3 regions of the Slackia sp. CM382 genome follow, and region 3 is predicted to be linked to each of the others. Evidence: predicted binding sites of a transcription regulator. Region 3 holds the regulator's gene; each other region holds the start of a gene.
What was found. The regulator HrcA, encoded in region 3, represses chaperone genes, less so after heat shock. The targets are predictions, from matches to a motif close to TNTTAGCANNCNNNNNNNNNGNNTGCTAANA.
Positions count from the first base shown of each region.

Region 1 (5,646 bases), on a different contig from region 3:
TCCCGCGACGAAGTCTTTTGAAGGGGTATTTTGTTGTTCTTGCAACGAAAATGGCTCTCGATTTCGAAAAACGACTTTCAAAATCCCACTAAGCTCTGCAAAATCGGCAGTGCGGGTGGATTGGGCTTACGCCATGGCTGTCCGCACGAACCGTGTGGCGCAGGATCGCCCCGAGTGCAGGATCGCCCCGAGTGCAGGATCGCCCCGAGCGCAGGTCAAGCAGTTTGTCTCCGCGGGCTAGCGTTTCCATATTGTCTGGTCGAAGTCTTGCAAAACGTTCGGTCAAAGCGGCTGATCCAGTCGTTCAACATCGCGATAGCCGTACAGGCGCATGTCATCGGCGGTCCTCAGATGCAGAATCCGATCACGATGCCGGCATCGTAGTTGCCGAGGAATCCATAGGGGTTCGCCGATCCATCTTTGTAAACGCCGACGTAGTACACATCGTCGCTCGCACGCGAGCTGCGCGTCCACCAATCGCATTGCTTCTCGCCGTCGGGAAACGTGCGAGCGAGCAGCTCGGTTGGCGCCGAGGCGTCGCGGCCGGTCTCGTGGCTGAACGCCTGCGCATCGTCGGTGTCCACGACGATGCCGCCCGCGTTGATGCCCGCTTGCGCGAAGAGCCGATACTGGCTGCCTTCCTCGGCGAGCACATCGTTGCACCAAGCCTGGTCGTCGGTGAACCATACGATGTCCTGCCCCCAGATTTCAGCGGCGGAAGGAATCCAGAGCGCATCGTCCGTCGCGCTCAAGGATGCGCTTGGGTTCGCGGCATCGGCGTTGCCGAGGTTGTTCGTCGTCTTCTCAACGGGCGTGATGGCTTTTTCCAGGTCGTCAGGAAACGAGGGAAGCACCTCGTTTGCCAGCCATGCGCGCGCCTCGCTCTTCTCCCAGCCGCCTGCATTCGACGGTCCGGCATTCATGCCATGCGGTCCCACGGCCGTTGTCGCAAGGAAGGTGATGCCGGCTTTCCCCGATCCATCGGATTTGTCATCGTGGTAGACGTCGGCGACGCGGACCGCGATCGTCTCCCCGGAATCGAGCGCGATGGATTTCGTGCCCTCAGCGATAGACCCATCTTCATTGACGAAGCCGTACGAGGCCGCACGCGCCAAGGCATCCTCCTCATCGGACGCAGATGCTATATCGTGCGCGGCTGCCTCGATTTCATCCCAAGTCATGGTCCCCAAGGCTCCGGAATCCATCGACGTCGCACCGCCATGCGCGCAGCCGGAGGCCGCCATGCTTGCGAGGAGGGCAAGGAACACGAGGAGGACGACGGTGCGCCCGAGGGAGTCGCGTTTGGAGCCGCGGCGGCCGTCGTTGAGGTGCAGAGCATGAATCATAGGGAACTTCTTACCTGTCAAAGACCGTTGACGCTATGCGATGAGGCCAGGCGCGGTCTTGCCAATACCTTTTGATGGTAGCATCCCACGAAACGTCTCATCCTTCGAGGCGTCGAAGGGAGCCACATGGAACTTGCAGGACAGATAAAGCGCCTAAGGTCCGAGAACGATTTGTCTCAAGACGATTTGGCGTCGAGAATATACGTCTCGCGCCAGACCATTTCCAATTGGGAGAACGACAAGACCTACCCAGACGTGCAGAGCCTGCTGCTGTTGTCGGCGACCTTCGACGTATCGGTGGATAGCTTGATCAAAGGAGACGTGACGGCCATGGAAGAAATCATTGGGAATAAGGATCTTGCGAAGAAGCTCACGATCCTGTCATGGACGGGCGTGGTGTTCCTTGCCGCTTCCGTGGTCCTGCTTGCAGGAGGAACCATGTTTTGGGGATGGGGCATGATCCCATCCGCCATCATCTGGCTTCTATCCTTTGGAATCGGATGCTCGTTCTTCTGGCGGATCGACAGGATCAAAAGAGACCAGGATCTCGTGACCTATCGGGAAATCGTCTCCTTCATCAAAGGCGACCCCGTTGACCGCGACAATCCCACAAGCGTGCGTGCTCGCAAGAACCGCCTGCGCAATACCGCGCTTCGAGTCTTGGTCTGCGCGATGCTGGGAGGTGTCGTCGGATATCTGTTCGCACAGGCGGTCATGTCGTAAAAATGACGCGTCAGTGCAGTTGACGCTTGAAAATAGCATTACATCACGGGTATTGAGAAGTCAGGATGCTCTTACAAGCAATATCGGACAGGCAGCTTTCGAGTCGCTCAATGAGTATGAGCTTGCTGCCATGCAGTACGTGTATGCAAAGGGTCGAATCACTGTCGGAGAACTATCGGGGCTTCTCGGGAGAAGCGTGAAGGTATCTAGGCCCACGCTTAAAGGCCTTGTGAGCAAGGGATTTATCGAATGGCATGGTTCGAGTGCCAACGACCCGTCGCAGTACTATGGCATGAGAAGGTTCGAGTAGGTTCGAGTAAAAGTGGGATCAGAAGAGTTTCCACAGGTCAGAAAATGTGCAAGCTCGTACCTTCAGGTTCGAGTACATGAGCTCAAGCTGTCCGCGACCATCTCTTCCCGCGTTTCACCGCTTCCGTTCCTCCGTGAATCTGGCGATATGCATGCCACTCGCTTCGCCAAGATGACGCTCCGTCAACGTTTAGTGACGCACGCTTAGATTTTCTCAATTGGGCATTGCGTGTTACGGCTTGGCTGCTAGTATAGGGAACCGTTAGCAGTCGGGCATGCCGAGTGCTAGCACTCATTCAACTCGGGTATCAAGTCATGGAGAAAGGACAATCGATCATGAATTTGAAGCCTCTGGGCGATCGCGTCATCGTGAAGCGCGACGAAGCCGAATCCGCAACTTCCGCGGGCCTGCTCATCGCATCCACCTCCAAAGAGAAGCCGCAGACCGGCATCGTCGTCGCCGTGGGCGAGGGCAAGCTGGACAAGGACGGCAAGCTCGTGCCCGTTCCCGTCAAGGCCGGCGATCGCGTCCTGTACGGCAAGTACGGCGGAACCGACATCACGCTTGATGGCGAAGAGGTCCTGATCCTGCGCGCCGACGACATCCTGGCCGTCTACACCGCCTAATCGTGCATCCTGCCGGTCGCGTCACTCGTGGCACGCGGCCATGCAGCCGCCAGGTTGAAGGGGATAAGGCAGATCCTCTTTCCTCGAGCCTGGCGCAGCGGTTCATCTTTTGAGGCAGCCCGAAGGCTGCGAAAGGAAGAATTTCAATGGCTAAAGAAATCAAATTCGACTCCGAGGCTCGCGGCTCCCTTGCAGACGGCGTTTCCAAGCTTGCGGAAGCCGTCAAGGTCACCCTCGGGCCCAAGGGCCGCTATGTCGCTCTCTCCCGCAGCTACGGCGCTCCCACCGTCACCAACGACGGCGTGACCGTCGCCAAGGAGATCGAGCTCCCCGATCCGGTCGAGAACATGGGCGCCCAGCTCGTGATGGAAGCCGCCACCAAGACCAACGACGGCGCGGGCGACGGCACCACCACCGCCACGCTGCTCACCGACGTCATCGTCGAGGAAGGCCTGCGCAACGTCATCGCCGGCGCCAACCCGCTGGCCGTCCGCCGCGGCATCGACAAGGCCACCGAGGCTCTGGTCGCCGAGCTGAAGGAAACCGCGATCCCCGTTTCCTCCAAGGATCAGATCGCCAACGTCGGCACCATCTCCTCCGGCGACGCCGTTATCGGCGAGAAGATCGCCGAAGCCATGGAAATCGTCGGCAACGACGGCGTCATCAGTGTCGAAGAGTCCCAGACCTTCGGCTTCGAGATCGAAACCGTGGAAGGCATGCAGTTCGACCGCGGCTACATCTCCCCGTACATGGCCACCGACATGGAGCGCATGGTCGCCGAGCTCAAGGATCCCTACATCCTGCTCACCGACCAGAAGATCTCCAATATTCAGGACATGGTCCCGCTGCTCGAGCAGATCATGAAGAGCGGTCGCACGCTGCTCCTCATCGCTGAAGACGTCGACGGCGAAGCTCTGGCCACCATTCTGCTGAACAAGCTGCGCGGCACCTTCAACTGCGCCGCCATCAAGGCTCCGGGCTTCGGCGACCGCCGCAAGCGCATGCTCGAGGACATCGCCGTCGTGACCGGCGGCCAGGTCATCGCTTCTGACTTCGGCATGTCCCTTGCCGATGCCACCGTCGATATGCTGGGCACCGCCAAGACCGTCAAGATCACCAAGGACAACACCACGATCATCGACGGCGCAGGCTCCAAGGACGCCATCAACGAGCGCATCGAGCAGATCCGCGTCGAGATGGACAACGCCACGAGCGACTTCGATCGCGAGAAGCTCCAGGAACGCCTGGCCAAGCTCGCCGGCGGCGTTGCCGTCCTGCGCGTCGGCGCAGCCACCGAAAGCGAGCTCAAGGAGAAGAAGAGCCGCATCGACGACGCCCTGCAGGCGACCCGCGCGGCCGTCGAGGAAGGCGTCATCCCGGGCGGCGGCGTTGCGCTCCTCAACGCCCTCGGCGCTCTTGAGAAGGTCGAATGCGCGGATAAGGACGAAGAGGTCGGCGTCGCGATCATCGCGAAGGCTGTCGAGGCTCCGCTGCGCACCATCGCCCAGAACGCCGGCTACGAAGGAAGCGTCGTGGTCGAAAAGGTCAAGGGCATGGCTGCTGGCGAAGGCTTGAACTGCGCTAACGGCGTGTATGGCAACATGATCGAGATGGGCGTGTCCGATCCGGTCAAGGTCACCCGTACCGCCCTGCAGGCAGCTGCTTCCGTCGCGGGCCTCATCCTCATCACCGAGGCCACGGTCAACGAGATCCCGAAGGAGGGTCCGGACCTGTCCGCTCTCGCCGGCGCTGCCGGCGCAGGTGCAGGCATGGGCTACTAAGCCTCGTGCATCTCGCACGTATAGCGCATTGAACCGAAGGGCCGCGCCGGTGCGCGGCCCTTCGTGCGCTAGTCGCTCCTCGGATTTTTCGAGGAGCGACGTTCTTTCCGAGGCTGCTCTCTATATACAGATTATTGGATCGAGGTGTTCTGTCGAGGTTGAAAGCAAGGCCCGAGGCGGATTATCCGCCTCGGGCCTTGCGTGCGCATCGGGTGCAATCGTATCGAGTGCGATCGATTCCTATTTCCTGAACAGGCGAGAGAAGAATCCGAGGATGCCTCCGCGCTTGCGCCCATGCACCCCGGAGCCGGTAGGCATGGGAACGATCTCCACGTGCGTCGCCGCGACGGGTTCGCCGGGTACGGGTTCCGAGAGGCCCCGGTCAGGATCTGCAGGGTGTGCGTGGGCGGGATCTTCCGGTTGAACGGGAGCTTCTTGAACAGATGCTGCGGAATGAATAGGAGCATCCGTCGGATCGCTGGCCGCTGCCGCCTCGGCCGTCGTTCCGGCCCCAGCCTTCGCCGAGCAAGCGGGAATGCCTGAATGATCAGGAGCTGCCGCAGTTCCGGCATCCTCATCGGCTGCACGCGCATCTTCATGCGCGACAGGCGCCACGGCATCGAGCTCGTCTCTCGTCACCATGTCGTCCATCGCCTCTTCTGCCATGGCTTCGATCTGGGTGGACAGCTTCTGGCGCTGGGCGAAGTCGTAGGCTGCCGACGGCAGCGTATGCTCGGCGGCCACGTATGCATCTCTGATCAGGCGATCCTGAGCATCGAACGGGCGCTTCGGCATGCCGTCCTCGGCAGTTCCCAGGAAGTGCCCCAGGCGCGTGTAGGTTCCATCGGGCAGAAGCTCGC
Region 1 covers NZ_ALNO01000007.1:154,387-160,032, forward strand. Annotated here, with positions in the region: gene HMPREF1155_RS03405 (DUF6273 domain-containing protein) at 348-1,346, opposite strand; gene HMPREF1155_RS03410 (helix-turn-helix transcriptional regulator) at 1,473-2,069, shown strand; gene groES (co-chaperone GroES) at 2,715-3,005, shown strand; gene groL (chaperonin GroEL) at 3,152-4,786, shown strand; gene ppk1 (polyphosphate kinase 1) at 5,027-5,646, opposite strand, start outside.
Region 1: groES (co-chaperone GroES) is a predicted target of HrcA. The motif match lies at 2,639-2,669, and genes of this name have one in related genera.

Region 2 (5,646 bases), on a different contig from region 3:
GGCCGTGTTCGTCGACCGGCAGAAGCCTGCCGAGCGCGACGACGTGATCCATCAGCTCATCGACATCCAATACGATCGCAACGATTACGAGCTGTCGCGCGGCACCTTCCGTGTGCGCGGAGATGCGCTCGACGTCTTCCCTCCGTATGCCGACAATCCGCTGCGCATCGAGTTCTGGGGCGACGAGATCGAATCCATCCAAGAGATCGACAATCTCACGGGCGAGATGCTGATGAGCTTCGAGGCTATTCCCATCTGGCCCGCATCGCACTATGTCACGGCGCGTCCCAAGATGCGGAAGGCGATCGGCACGATCCAGGAGGAGCTGCGCGGGCGCCTTGAGCAGCTGCGCGCCGAAGGCAAGCTCCTCGAGGCGCAGCGGCTCGAGATGCGCACCAACTACGATCTCGAGATGCTCGAAACCATGGGCTTCTGCTCCGGCATCGAGAACTATTCGCGCCATCTCGACGGCCGCAGCCCCGGCGAGCCGCCGTATACGCTCATCGATTATTTCCCGGACGACTTCCTCTGCATCATCGACGAGAGCCATGTGACGGTTCCGCAGATCAGAGGCATGCACGAGGGTGACCGCAGCAGGAAGGTCACGCTCGCCGAGCATGGGTTCCGCCTTCCGAGCTGCCTTGACAACCGCCCGCTGCGCTTCGACGAGTTCGAGGAACGCGTTCCTCAGTTCATCTACGTGTCGGCGACTCCGGGCGATTACGAGAACCGCGTGAGCGAGCGGCGTGTCGAGCAGATCATCCGTCCGACGGGGCTCCTCGATCCCGAAATCGAGGTACGCCCGATAGCCAGCCAGATCGACGACATCATCGACGAGGCGCGCGCACGCTCGGACGCCCATGAACGCGTGCTCATCACGACGCTTACGAAGAAAATGGCCGAAGATCTGACCGATCACCTTCTTGACCAGGGAATCCGATCGCGATACATGCACAGCGACATCGGTACGCTCGAGCGCGTGGAAATCCTTCGCGACCTGCGTAAAGGTGAATTCGACGTGCTCGTCGGCATCAACCTGCTGCGCGAGGGGCTCGACCTGCCGGAGGTCACGCTCGTCGCAATCCTCGATGCCGATAAAGAAGGCTTCCTGCGCAATCATCGCAGCCTGATCCAGACGATCGGCCGCGCCGCGCGCAACGTGTCGGGCAAGGTGATCATGTACGCCGACAAGATCACCGATTCCATGGATCTCGCGATCACCGAGACGCGCCGCCGCCGCGCCATCCAGATGGCCTACAACGAAGAGCACGGCATCGAGCCGAAGACCATCCGCAAGGCCATCAACGACGTCATGGGATTCATCACGGACGGCGACAACAACGAGGTCGGTACGGCCGAAGACGTGAACAAGGTGCTTGCGGAGCTTTCGCGCGGGGAAGTGATGCGCATCATTGCGGGCATGGAAGAGGAGATGGCCTCAGCATCCGAGTCGATGGACTTCGAAGAGGCCGCGCGCCTGCGCGACCAGGTGGTGAAGCTTCGCGCGCAGATGGAGGGGACGGACGAGCGCGATGTGCTCGCCGACCTGAAGAAGACGGCGCGCAAGGGAAGCGCGTTCGGAAACCGCAAGAACGCGGCTTACGGTTCGAGCCGCAGGTCATAAGATGTCCTTTGCATGCGAAGACGGCCCCGCATGCATCGCGGGGCCGTCAAAGGGGAAGGAGAAGCGGGTTGGGTGTATGGAGGTGCGGCTCTAGTCGATCGAGATGAGCTTCTTGGTCTCGACCTCGGGAAGCGCCTGCTTCTTCGGGACGGTGACGGAAAGGATGCCGTTCTCGAACTTCGCGTGGATGTCTTCCTCGGAGATGTCTTCTCCGACATAGAAGCTGCGGCGGCATTTGCCGGTGAAGCGCTCCTTGCGCAGATAGGTTCCGGCTTCGTCCTTCTCTTCGTTCTCGGATTCGGTGGATGCCTCGATGGTCAGGTATCCGTCCTCGATTTCCGCGTGGACGTTTTCCTTCTTGAAGCCGGGCAGGTCGATATCGATCTCGAACGTCGTGTCGGTTTCTTTGATATCGGTCCTCATCGTGGTGGGCAGGGGCTTGCGGGCGGTGCTGCGGGCAGGGGTTCCGAAGACGCTGTCGAACGGATCGCTCAGGAAGTCATCGAAGAAGCCGTGATTGCGGGGTACCAGCATCATGATCATCATCTCCTAGCAAGGGGTCGCGGCCATCGTTCAGGCCGCATTTCTTTTGACGCCTTGAAGCATAGGAGCTTGATTGGCACTCTGCAAGCGAGAGTGCCAATACGATACCGTTCTGTAATCTTCGTTTCATACACGCAGGAAATCTAAGTCTATATATTGAGATATTTCTCTTGAGGAGCGGTAGGAAGAGACGGCAGGGAAGGCCGGGGCATCGGCGCATTCGGTGAAAGAGCCCTCTACGAACGAAGCCCCGCAGAATGCGAGGCTTCGAATACGAGTGAATGGTTCAGACGCGGGAAACCCTTCTCGCGAAGCGTCCTTAGGCGTCTTCGTCGGCGAGCAGCGTCTCGGCGATGGGATTGCCCTGCTTCTCGTCCTTGACCGCGTCGTCGAGATGCGACGCATCGACGTGCCAGCACTCGGTCTGCGGCAGGCCGGGGATGACGTTCGCGACGAAGACCGGGTCGATGCCCTGGGCTTTTTGGGCTTCGTAGTCCTTGAGCGCGGCGAGCGCCCACTTGCCGAGGATCAGGATGACGATGATGTTGATGGTCGCCTGGATGCCCATGAAGATGTCCGCGAGGTTCCATGCGAGCGTGAGGTTGGACTGCGCGCCGAAGAAGATGACGATGCAGCACAGGATGCGGAAGACGTAGAGGGCGGGCTTGCTGCCGGTGATGTATTTGAAGTTGCCCTCGGCATAGAAGTAGTTGCCGATCAGGCTCGAGAAGGCGAAGAAGAAGATCGCGAGCGTCATGAAGTGCAGGCCCGCCGCGCCGAATCCGTTCTGCATGGCGGCCTGGACGAGCGTCATGTTGGTGAGCGCCGCCTCTCCGGTCGCGCCGCCCCAGGCGATGAGGTCCACGTTGTCGTTGACGAAGAACATGATCATGACGGCGGAGCAGGAGCAGATGATGATCGTGTCGATGAAGACGGAGAATGTCTGCACCAGGCCCTGTTTGACGGGGTGGGAGACCGATGCGGATGCAGCGGCGTTCGGAGCGGAACCCATGCCGGCCTCGTTGGAGAACAGGCCGCGCTTGATGCCCTGGACGACCATCGAGCCGGCGAAGCCGCCGACGACGGAGCTGAAATCGAAGGCCTCGGTCACGATGGTGGCGAAGATGCCGGGAAGCTCGCCAATGTTCATGATCGAGAGAATAATGGTCAAAAGGATGTAGCCGCCGGCCATGGTGGGAACGATGACCGAGGTCATGTAGCTGATGAGCCGTGTTCCGCCGAAGATGATGAAGGCGAAGACGACTGCGAGCAGGATGCCGAGGGCCATGGGGGCCGCGGTCTGCGTGTAGTTCGGGATGTACGCCTGGAGCGAGGAGCTCATGTTGTAGGTCTGCAGGCCGTTGAAGCCCAGGCCGAAGCAGAGCAGCAGCGAAATGGCGAAGACGACGCCGAGCGCGCGGCTGTGCAGCGCCTGCTGGATATAGTAGGCGGGGCCGCCTCGGAACTCGCCGTTCTCGCCGCGGACCTTCCAGATCTGCGCGAGGGTGGATTCGATGAATGCGGATGCGGAGGAGATGGTGGCCATGACCCACATCCAGAAGACCGCGCCCGGCCCGCCGACGGCGATGGCCGTGGCGACGCCGGCGATGTTACCCGTGCCGACGCGGGAGGCGGTGGAGACCATCAGGGCCTGGAACGAGGAAACGCTCTTCTTGCCGGGCACATGCTTGTGCTCCGTGAGATGCCTGATCATGTCTTTGAACCCGCGGAACTGGATGAACTTCGTGCGGATGGAGAAGTACAGTCCGGTGAAGATGAGGAGGAATACCAGGAAGTACGTGTACATATACGTATCGATGGTATCCGTTACGGCGACGAGTGCGTCCATGGACGGCCTTTCTTGTATGCATGCGGCTGCGCATCGCGGCGACATGCTCCTACAGTTACATAACGCGGTATTTTACCGTTCGATGACGCGTTTGTGCCGTTTCAAAGGAATTAAATCGACGCCGATGCGCAAAAAAGAGCCTTCGCGCGGATGTGCGGCCGCGCTGCGCAGGATGCTCATGCATGCGTCCTCACGTGCTCGACGGCGCATGCGCGGAGCAACCGGATCCGTCTGCACGGCGTTGCCGGCGCCAAGGCGCATGGGTGCGCATGGGCGCGGGCGGCCGCGGGATCCTCGCCACGCGGCTTCTTCCCGTCGCCTGACGCGCACGCCCATATAAAACTACAGAAGCTACATAGTTCGTGAAAAAAAGTCTTGACTTGATTTTTCTGCGTGCTTAAATATCAAGTTTGCATCTTTTGGTGCATCTCATCTGTTCACCAGCGGAAGGAAAACCTGTGGCCAAAGCAGAAAAGCGCACGCCAGCCAGCGTTTACCGGGATCGTCGCAGTTTCGCGAAGATCCCCGACGTCATGGACGTGCCCAATCTGATCTCCGTCCAGACGGACAGCTTCACGTGGTTCATGACCGAAGGCATCACGGAGGCGTTCAACGCCGTCTGCCCGATCGAGAGCTCCTCGAAGGACATGTTCGTCGAATTCGGCGCCCATGAGTTCGGCGACCCGAAGTACACGGTCGACGAATGCAAGGAAAAGGACGTTTCCTACCAGGCTCCTCTGTTCGCCGAGGTCCGCTTCGTCAATCGCGAGACGGGCGAAATCAAAGAGCAGCAGGTCTTCATGGGCGACTTCCCGCTCATGACCCCGCGCGGGACCTTCATCATCAACGGCACCGAGCGCGTCGTCGTCTCGCAGCTCGTCCGTTCGCCCGGCATCTACTTCTCCGCCGAGCGCGATAAGACGTCCGACAAGACCATCTACGGCGCGAAGGTCATCCCTTCCCGCGGTGCATGGCTCGAATTCGAGACCGATAAGCGCGACATCCTCTCCGTTCGCATCGATCGCAAGCGCAAGCAGCCGGCCACGCTGCTCCTCCGCGCGCTGGGCATCGCCGAAACGCGCGAGGAGATCATCGAGGTTCTCGGCGGCTCCGAGATGGTGCTGCGCACCCTCGATCGCGATCCCGCCACTACTAAGGAAGAAGCCCTGATCGAGCTCTACAAGCGCTTCCGCCCGGGCGAGCCGCCCACGCTGGATTCCGCTTCCACGCTGCTCGACGGCCTGTTCTTCAATCCTCAGCGCTACGATCTCGCGAAGGTCGGCCGCTACAAGGCCAACAAGAAGCTCGGCTTCGATCCCGACGACGAGCTGGGCGCTTCCTCCACGCTCACCGAGCGCGACATCATCTCCACGATGCGCTACGTCGTCTCGCTGCACGGCGGCGAGGAAGGCTTCCAGGTCGACGACATCGACCACTTCGGCAACCGCCGCATCCGCACGGTCGGCGAGCTGATTCAGAACCAGTTCCGCATCGGCCTGTCCCGCATGGAGCGCGTCGTGCGCGAGCGCATGGGCATGCAGGAATCCGACGAGATCACCCCGCAGTCCCTGGTGAACATCCGCCCGATCGTCGCCGCCATCAAGGAATTCTTCGGCTCCTCGCAGCTGTC
Region 2 covers NZ_ALNO01000007.1:266,956-272,601, forward strand. Annotated here, with positions in the region: gene uvrB (excinuclease ABC subunit UvrB) at 1-1,624, shown strand, start outside; gene HMPREF1155_RS03910 (Hsp20/alpha crystallin family protein) at 1,715-2,170, opposite strand; gene HMPREF1155_RS03915 (sodium:alanine symporter family protein) at 2,487-4,016, opposite strand; gene HMPREF1155_RS03925 (DNA-directed RNA polymerase subunit beta) at 4,550-5,646, shown strand, end outside.
Region 2: HMPREF1155_RS03910 (Hsp20/alpha crystallin family protein) is a predicted target of HrcA. The motif match lies at 2,239-2,269, and genes of this name have one in related genera.

Region 3 (5,646 bases):
TGCGCGTACTGCGATTTCGCGACGTCAGCCGTGCCGGGCGACGCTGCCGAGGTGGGGGAATACATCGAGCGCCTCATCCTCGACATCCGGCGCGCATCGAAGGCGGGCGACCTCGCTTCCATCGAGACGGTCTACATCGGCGGCGGCACGCCGAGCCATGTCGGCTCGAAGCACCTGTCGAACCTGCTCTATACGCTGGGCGTGTCCATGAACCTGACGACCGAGGTCGAATGCTCGATGGAAGCGAATCCCGAGAGCCTGACGCCCGAGCTCGTGCGCGATATCTACGCGCTCGGCGTGAACCGCCTGTCCATCGGCGTGCAGAGCTTCGACGACGGCATCCTGCGCACCGTCGACCGCGTCCATGACGGCCAGGCGGCCCGCGCGGCCGTCGCCATGGCGCGCGAACGGTTCGACAACGTGTCGATCGACCTCATGTGCGGCATCCCCGGCCAGACGCCCGATATGTTCCTGTCCGATGTTTCCGAGGCCGTGCGCCTGGGCGTGGCGCACGTAAGCGTCTATCCGCTTTCCATAGAGGAAGGCACGCCCTTCGACCGACTCGTCGAAGAGGGCCGCATGCGCGATGCGAACCAGGATGAAGAGGCCCTCATGATGGGCATGGCGCCCAACGTGCTCGAGCCTGCGGGCTTCCATCGCTACGAGGTCGCGAGCTACGCGCGCGACGGGTTCGAATGCCGGCACAACAAGGCCTACTGGACAGGCGTGCCGTATCTCGGACTGGGGGTGTCCGCCGTCACGATGGACCAGGACGCCTCGCATCGCGTGCGCGTGCAGGACGGCGCCGTCGTGGACGAGCTCGACCGTCGCCAGATGGTCGTGGAGGATCTGATGATGCGCATGCGCATGGCCCAGGGCGTGTCGGAAGAAGAGCTGCGCGCCGCCGCGCTCCTGGTGCCGCGTGCGCTCGAGGTGTTCCATTCCCTCGTGCGCGACAGGCTCGTACGCAAGGAAGAAGGACGATACAGGCCGACCCTCGGCGGGTGGCTGTTAGGAAACGAAGTCTATGGACGAATCTACGAGCTCGCACCTTGACGCCTGCGCGGCGAGATCCGCGCGCTTGCATCCCGGCCTGCGGTTTCTCTTCGAAGGACGCACGCCTGCGCTCCTTGCGCCCATGGCGGGCGTCAATGACATCGTGTTTCGCCGGCTTTGCCTCGAGCAAGGCTGCGATCTCACATATACCGAGATGATCTCGTCCAAGGCGCTTTCCTTCGCCAACGAGAAGACGCGTCATCTGCTCGATCTCGCGGAAGGGGAGCGCCGCGTCGCCATACAGCTTTTCGGCCATGAGCCTGAGGTCATGGCGCGCGAGGCGGCCTGGGTGGAAGACGAGCTCGGAGACGCGCTCGCGCTCATCGACATCAATATGGGATGTCCGGCGCATAAGATCGTCAAGAAGGGCGACGGTTCCGCCCTCATGCGCGATCCGGACCTGGCCGCCTCGATCGTCCGCGATGTCGCCTGCGCCGTATCGTGCCCGGTCACCGTCAAATTCCGTCGCGGATTCGGCGCCGAGGAGGAAACGGCGGTCGATTTCGGCCTGCGCATGGAAGACGCCGGGGCGGCCGCCGTCACCGTGCACGGGCGCACGGCGGCCCAGATGTATCGCGGTCCTTCGGAGTGGGAATGCGTCTCGCGCGTCAAAGCGGCCCTGTCCGTTCCCGTCATCGGCAACGGCGACATCGTCTCCGGCGCCTCGGCGGCGGATATGGTCCGGGCGACCGGCTGCGACGGCGTGATGATCGCCCGCGGCGCCCAAGGCAATCCCTGGATCTTCGCGGACGTCCGACGGGTGCTCGACGGGATGCCGCCCGCGCCCGATCCGACGCGGCAGGATCGCGTCGAGATGGCGCGCAGGCACATTCACCTGCTCTCGTCCCGGCTCGGCAACACGGTCGTGTACATGCGCAAGCACGTGATGTGGTATCTCCATGGCGTGCCGGGCGCGTCGCGCGCGCGGGCCGCTTTGAACGCCTGCGTCACCGTGGACGACTTCGACCGCGTGCTCGACGAGCTGCTCGCCGATGCCGCGCGCATCGAGGAAGAAGACCGGGCGTATCGCGACGTCTGAGGAGAGGCCGGCCCCCTCGGGGCCGAACGGCCGGTTCGCGCGGCTTTTCGAGCATGACGTGGCGCATCGGTGTCGGAACCGTAACTTTTGATGCTCTCTTTAGCACTTACGGCATTCGGCTGCTAGAATCACCCATGCACGCATGGGCCGGCATCGGCGCCATGCGCGGATGTATCATCGGACGCCGTACGGAGCAAGGGGGGTGCAGGCATGCTGTCGAGCAGAAGGCAGAGGGTTCTCGAAGCCCTGATAGAGGAATACGTCGCGTATGCCCAGCCCGTCGGCTCGCGCACGCTTGTCGACCGCTACGAGCTGGGGGTTTCTCCTGCAACGGTCAGAAACGAGCTTTCGGTCCTCGAAGGCGAGGGGTATCTCCGCTCCCCCCACACCTCTTCCGGGCGGATCCCGACCGACATCGGCTATCGCGCCCTCGTGGACGACCTTCTCAAGCGCGAATACGGCGAAGAGGCGCTTTTGCCTGTCTTCGACGAGCTTCGGCATGCGGCCGCCGAGGCCGACGGCCTTATGGACAAAGTGTCCGAGGCTTTGTCTCATCTGACCGATTCGCTGTCCGTCGTGCTCGCGCCGTCCGTGATCGGTGCCCGCGTCAAGCAGGTGTCGCTCGTGTCGATGTCGGCCCGCTGCGCGCTCGTCGTCGTGGTGACCGACGACGGGCAGGTCTTCAACCGTTCGGTCGATTTCGCTTCCGACGTGGACGCGGGCGACCTTGCCGCCGTGCAGAACGCCATCAACGCCGCCATTGCGGGGCGGTCGGTCGTCGATATGAAGGCATCGGCCCCGACGGGGTCGGGCGTGCTTTCGGAGGCGCTCGGCCGGACGATCCTCGACGAGATCGTCGTCTGCCTCCATCAAGAGGATTCCGCGCGCCTGCATAGCCTGGGGCTGTCGTCCCTTTTGCGCAAGCCCGAGTTCAGCCGGACGAGCTTCGCCCTGCCGCTTCTCCAGGTGCTCGAGGACGACACCGTCCTCATGAGGCTGTTCGACCGTTCCGACGCGCTCGATGACGTGAGCGTTTCGATCGGGTCGGAAAACGGGGACGAAGCGTTCTCGGGCGTCTCGGTCGTCGCCGCGCCGTACGGGTCGGGCCCCTCGCAGGGCATCGTCGCCGTCATCGGGCCGACGCGCATGAATTATTCGAATGTGATCAAGGCCGTTCGCTCCGCGAAGCGCGCCCTGCAAGATCTGTAGAAAGGTATGCCTGACATGGCAAAAGACCTGTACGAGGTGCTCGGTGTCTCCAAGGGGGCCACCGACGACGAGATCAAGAAGGCGTTTCGTCGCAAGGCGCGCACGCTGCATCCCGACGTCAACAAGGCACCCAATGCGGAAGAGCAGTTCAAAGAGCTGAACGAGGCATACGACGTGTTATCCGACGCGCAGAAGCGCGCCCAGTACGACCGCTTCGGCACCATTCCGGGCGCTTCGGGCACGGGCGGTTATGGCACGGTCGATTTCGACGACATGTTCGGCGGCTTCGGCATGGGCGATATCTTCTCGACCTTTTTCGGAGGCGCTGCGGGAGGACGCACGACGACGCGCCGCGAGGGACGCGACATGGGCGTCGGCCTGCGCCTGACGCTCGAGGAGGTCGCGACGGGCGTCAAGAAGGAGATCGTCTACGACCGCCTTGCGCCCTGCGATGCCTGCGGCGGCACGGGCCGTCCCGAGGGTTCGCACGAGGTCGACTGCCCCGACTGCCACGGCCGCGGGCGCGTGACCACGGTCCAGCGCACCTTCCTCGGCGACATGCGCACGGAAACGACCTGCGGACGCTGCGGCGGCACGGGCCGCATCATCGACAATCCCTGCGAGGAATGCGGCGGCCAGGGACGCGTGCCCGACCGCCAGCACGTGAGCGTCGAGGTTCCTGCGGGGATCCGCGAAGGGCAGCAGCTGCGTGTGAGCGGGTTCGGCGAGGCCGGCATCCGCGGCGCTGCGGCGGGCGACCTTATCGTGACCTGCCGCATCCAGCCGCACGAGTTCTTCGAGCGCGACGGCGACAACCTGCATGCGCGCATCAACGCAAGCTTCATCCAGGCCATACTCGGGGCCGATGTCGAGATATCGGGCATCTTCGAAGGCGAGAAGGTCAAGGTCCGCATTCCCGAAGGATGCCAGAACGATCAGGTCATCCGCGTGAAGAGCGCCGGCATGCCGCGCCTGAACAGCGATATGCGCGGCGATCTGTATGCGCACGTTTCGGTCACCATTCCCAAGAAGGTGACGCGCAAACAGCGCGAGATGCTCGAGTCGGTGGCCCAGGAGTTCGGCGAAGACGTCGCCGCCCCGCGTACGCCGCTGCAGAAGCTGCGCGATGCATTCAACTGACGCGTTCGAGGCTGGCCTGCGCTTTTCGATCGTCAACCTGGGGTGCAAGGTCAACCGTGTCGAAAGCGACGAGGTCGCGTCCATGCTCCTTGGCTCGGGCGGCATCGAAGCCGATCCGTCTTCGGCCGATCTCATCGTCGTGAACACCTGCACGGTGACGGGCGAGGCCGAGAAAAAGACCCGCAAGGCCGTGCGCCATGCCCTACGGGCATCCGACGACGCCCGCGTCGTCGTGACCGGGTGCGCATCCGCGATCGATCCGGCAACGTACGAAGCCATGGGCGAACGCGTCGATGTCGTGCCGAGGCTTTCCCTGCATGACTATCTCACAGGCATCGGCGCGCATGGCGCGCAAGGCGATCGCGAGCCCGCTTCATGCGCCGCGAAAGCCGACCGGTCCTTCGCGCTTTCCGATGCCGCGGCGGCGCGCGTCGGAGGATCGTTTTCGACGCGCGTTCCCGTCAAGATCCAGGATGGCTGCGACAACGCCTGCACGTTCTGCATCGTGCATGTCGCGCGCGGGAGGTCCCGTTCCCGCGACGCCGCGGCCGTCGAGCGCGAGGTCTCGGCGCTCGGGGCGGCGGGCGTGCGCGAGATCGTGCTTTCAGGCATCAACCTCGGTCGGTACCGATGCGGCGATGCGGGGCTCGCAACGCTCGCCGAGCGCCTGCTCTCATGCGCGCCCGAAACGCGTCTGCGCATCTCGTCCATCGAACCTCAGAGCGTGGATGACGCGCTGATCGAGGTGATGGCGACGTCGGGCGGCCGCGTGTGCCGCCATCTCCACCTTCCGCTCCAGTCGGGGTCGACGCGGATCCTTCGCCAGATGGCGCGGCCGTATTCGGCGCAGCGCTTCGCGGGCCTCGTCGACCGCCTGCGCGCGCGGATTCCCGGTATCGCGCTTTCCACCGACGTCATCGTGGGGTTTCCCGGGGAAACCGATGCGGATTTCGCGTCGACCTGCGATGTTGTGCGCACGTGCGGATTCTCGAAGCTGCATGTGTTCAGATACTCCCCGCGACGCGGCACGCCGGCTGCCGCACGCGGAGACCAGGTGCCGTCGGCAGTCAAGATCGAGCGCGCGCACATGCTCGAGGCGCTGGGCGCCGAGCTGCGCGCTCAGGATCGGGCCTCGCGCGCAGGGACCGTGGAGCTCGCGCTGGTCGAGTCCCACGCGCGCGCGACGACGGAAAGCTATTACG
Region 3 covers NZ_ALNO01000016.1:108,288-113,933, forward strand. Annotated here, with positions in the region: gene hemW (radical SAM family heme chaperone HemW) at 1-1,056, shown strand, start outside; gene dusB (tRNA dihydrouridine synthase DusB) at 1,028-2,095, shown strand; gene hrcA (heat-inducible transcriptional repressor HrcA) at 2,306-3,304, shown strand; gene dnaJ (molecular chaperone DnaJ) at 3,320-4,444, shown strand; gene mtaB (tRNA (N(6)-L-threonylcarbamoyladenosine(37)-C(2))-methylthiotransferase MtaB) at 4,431-5,646, shown strand, end outside.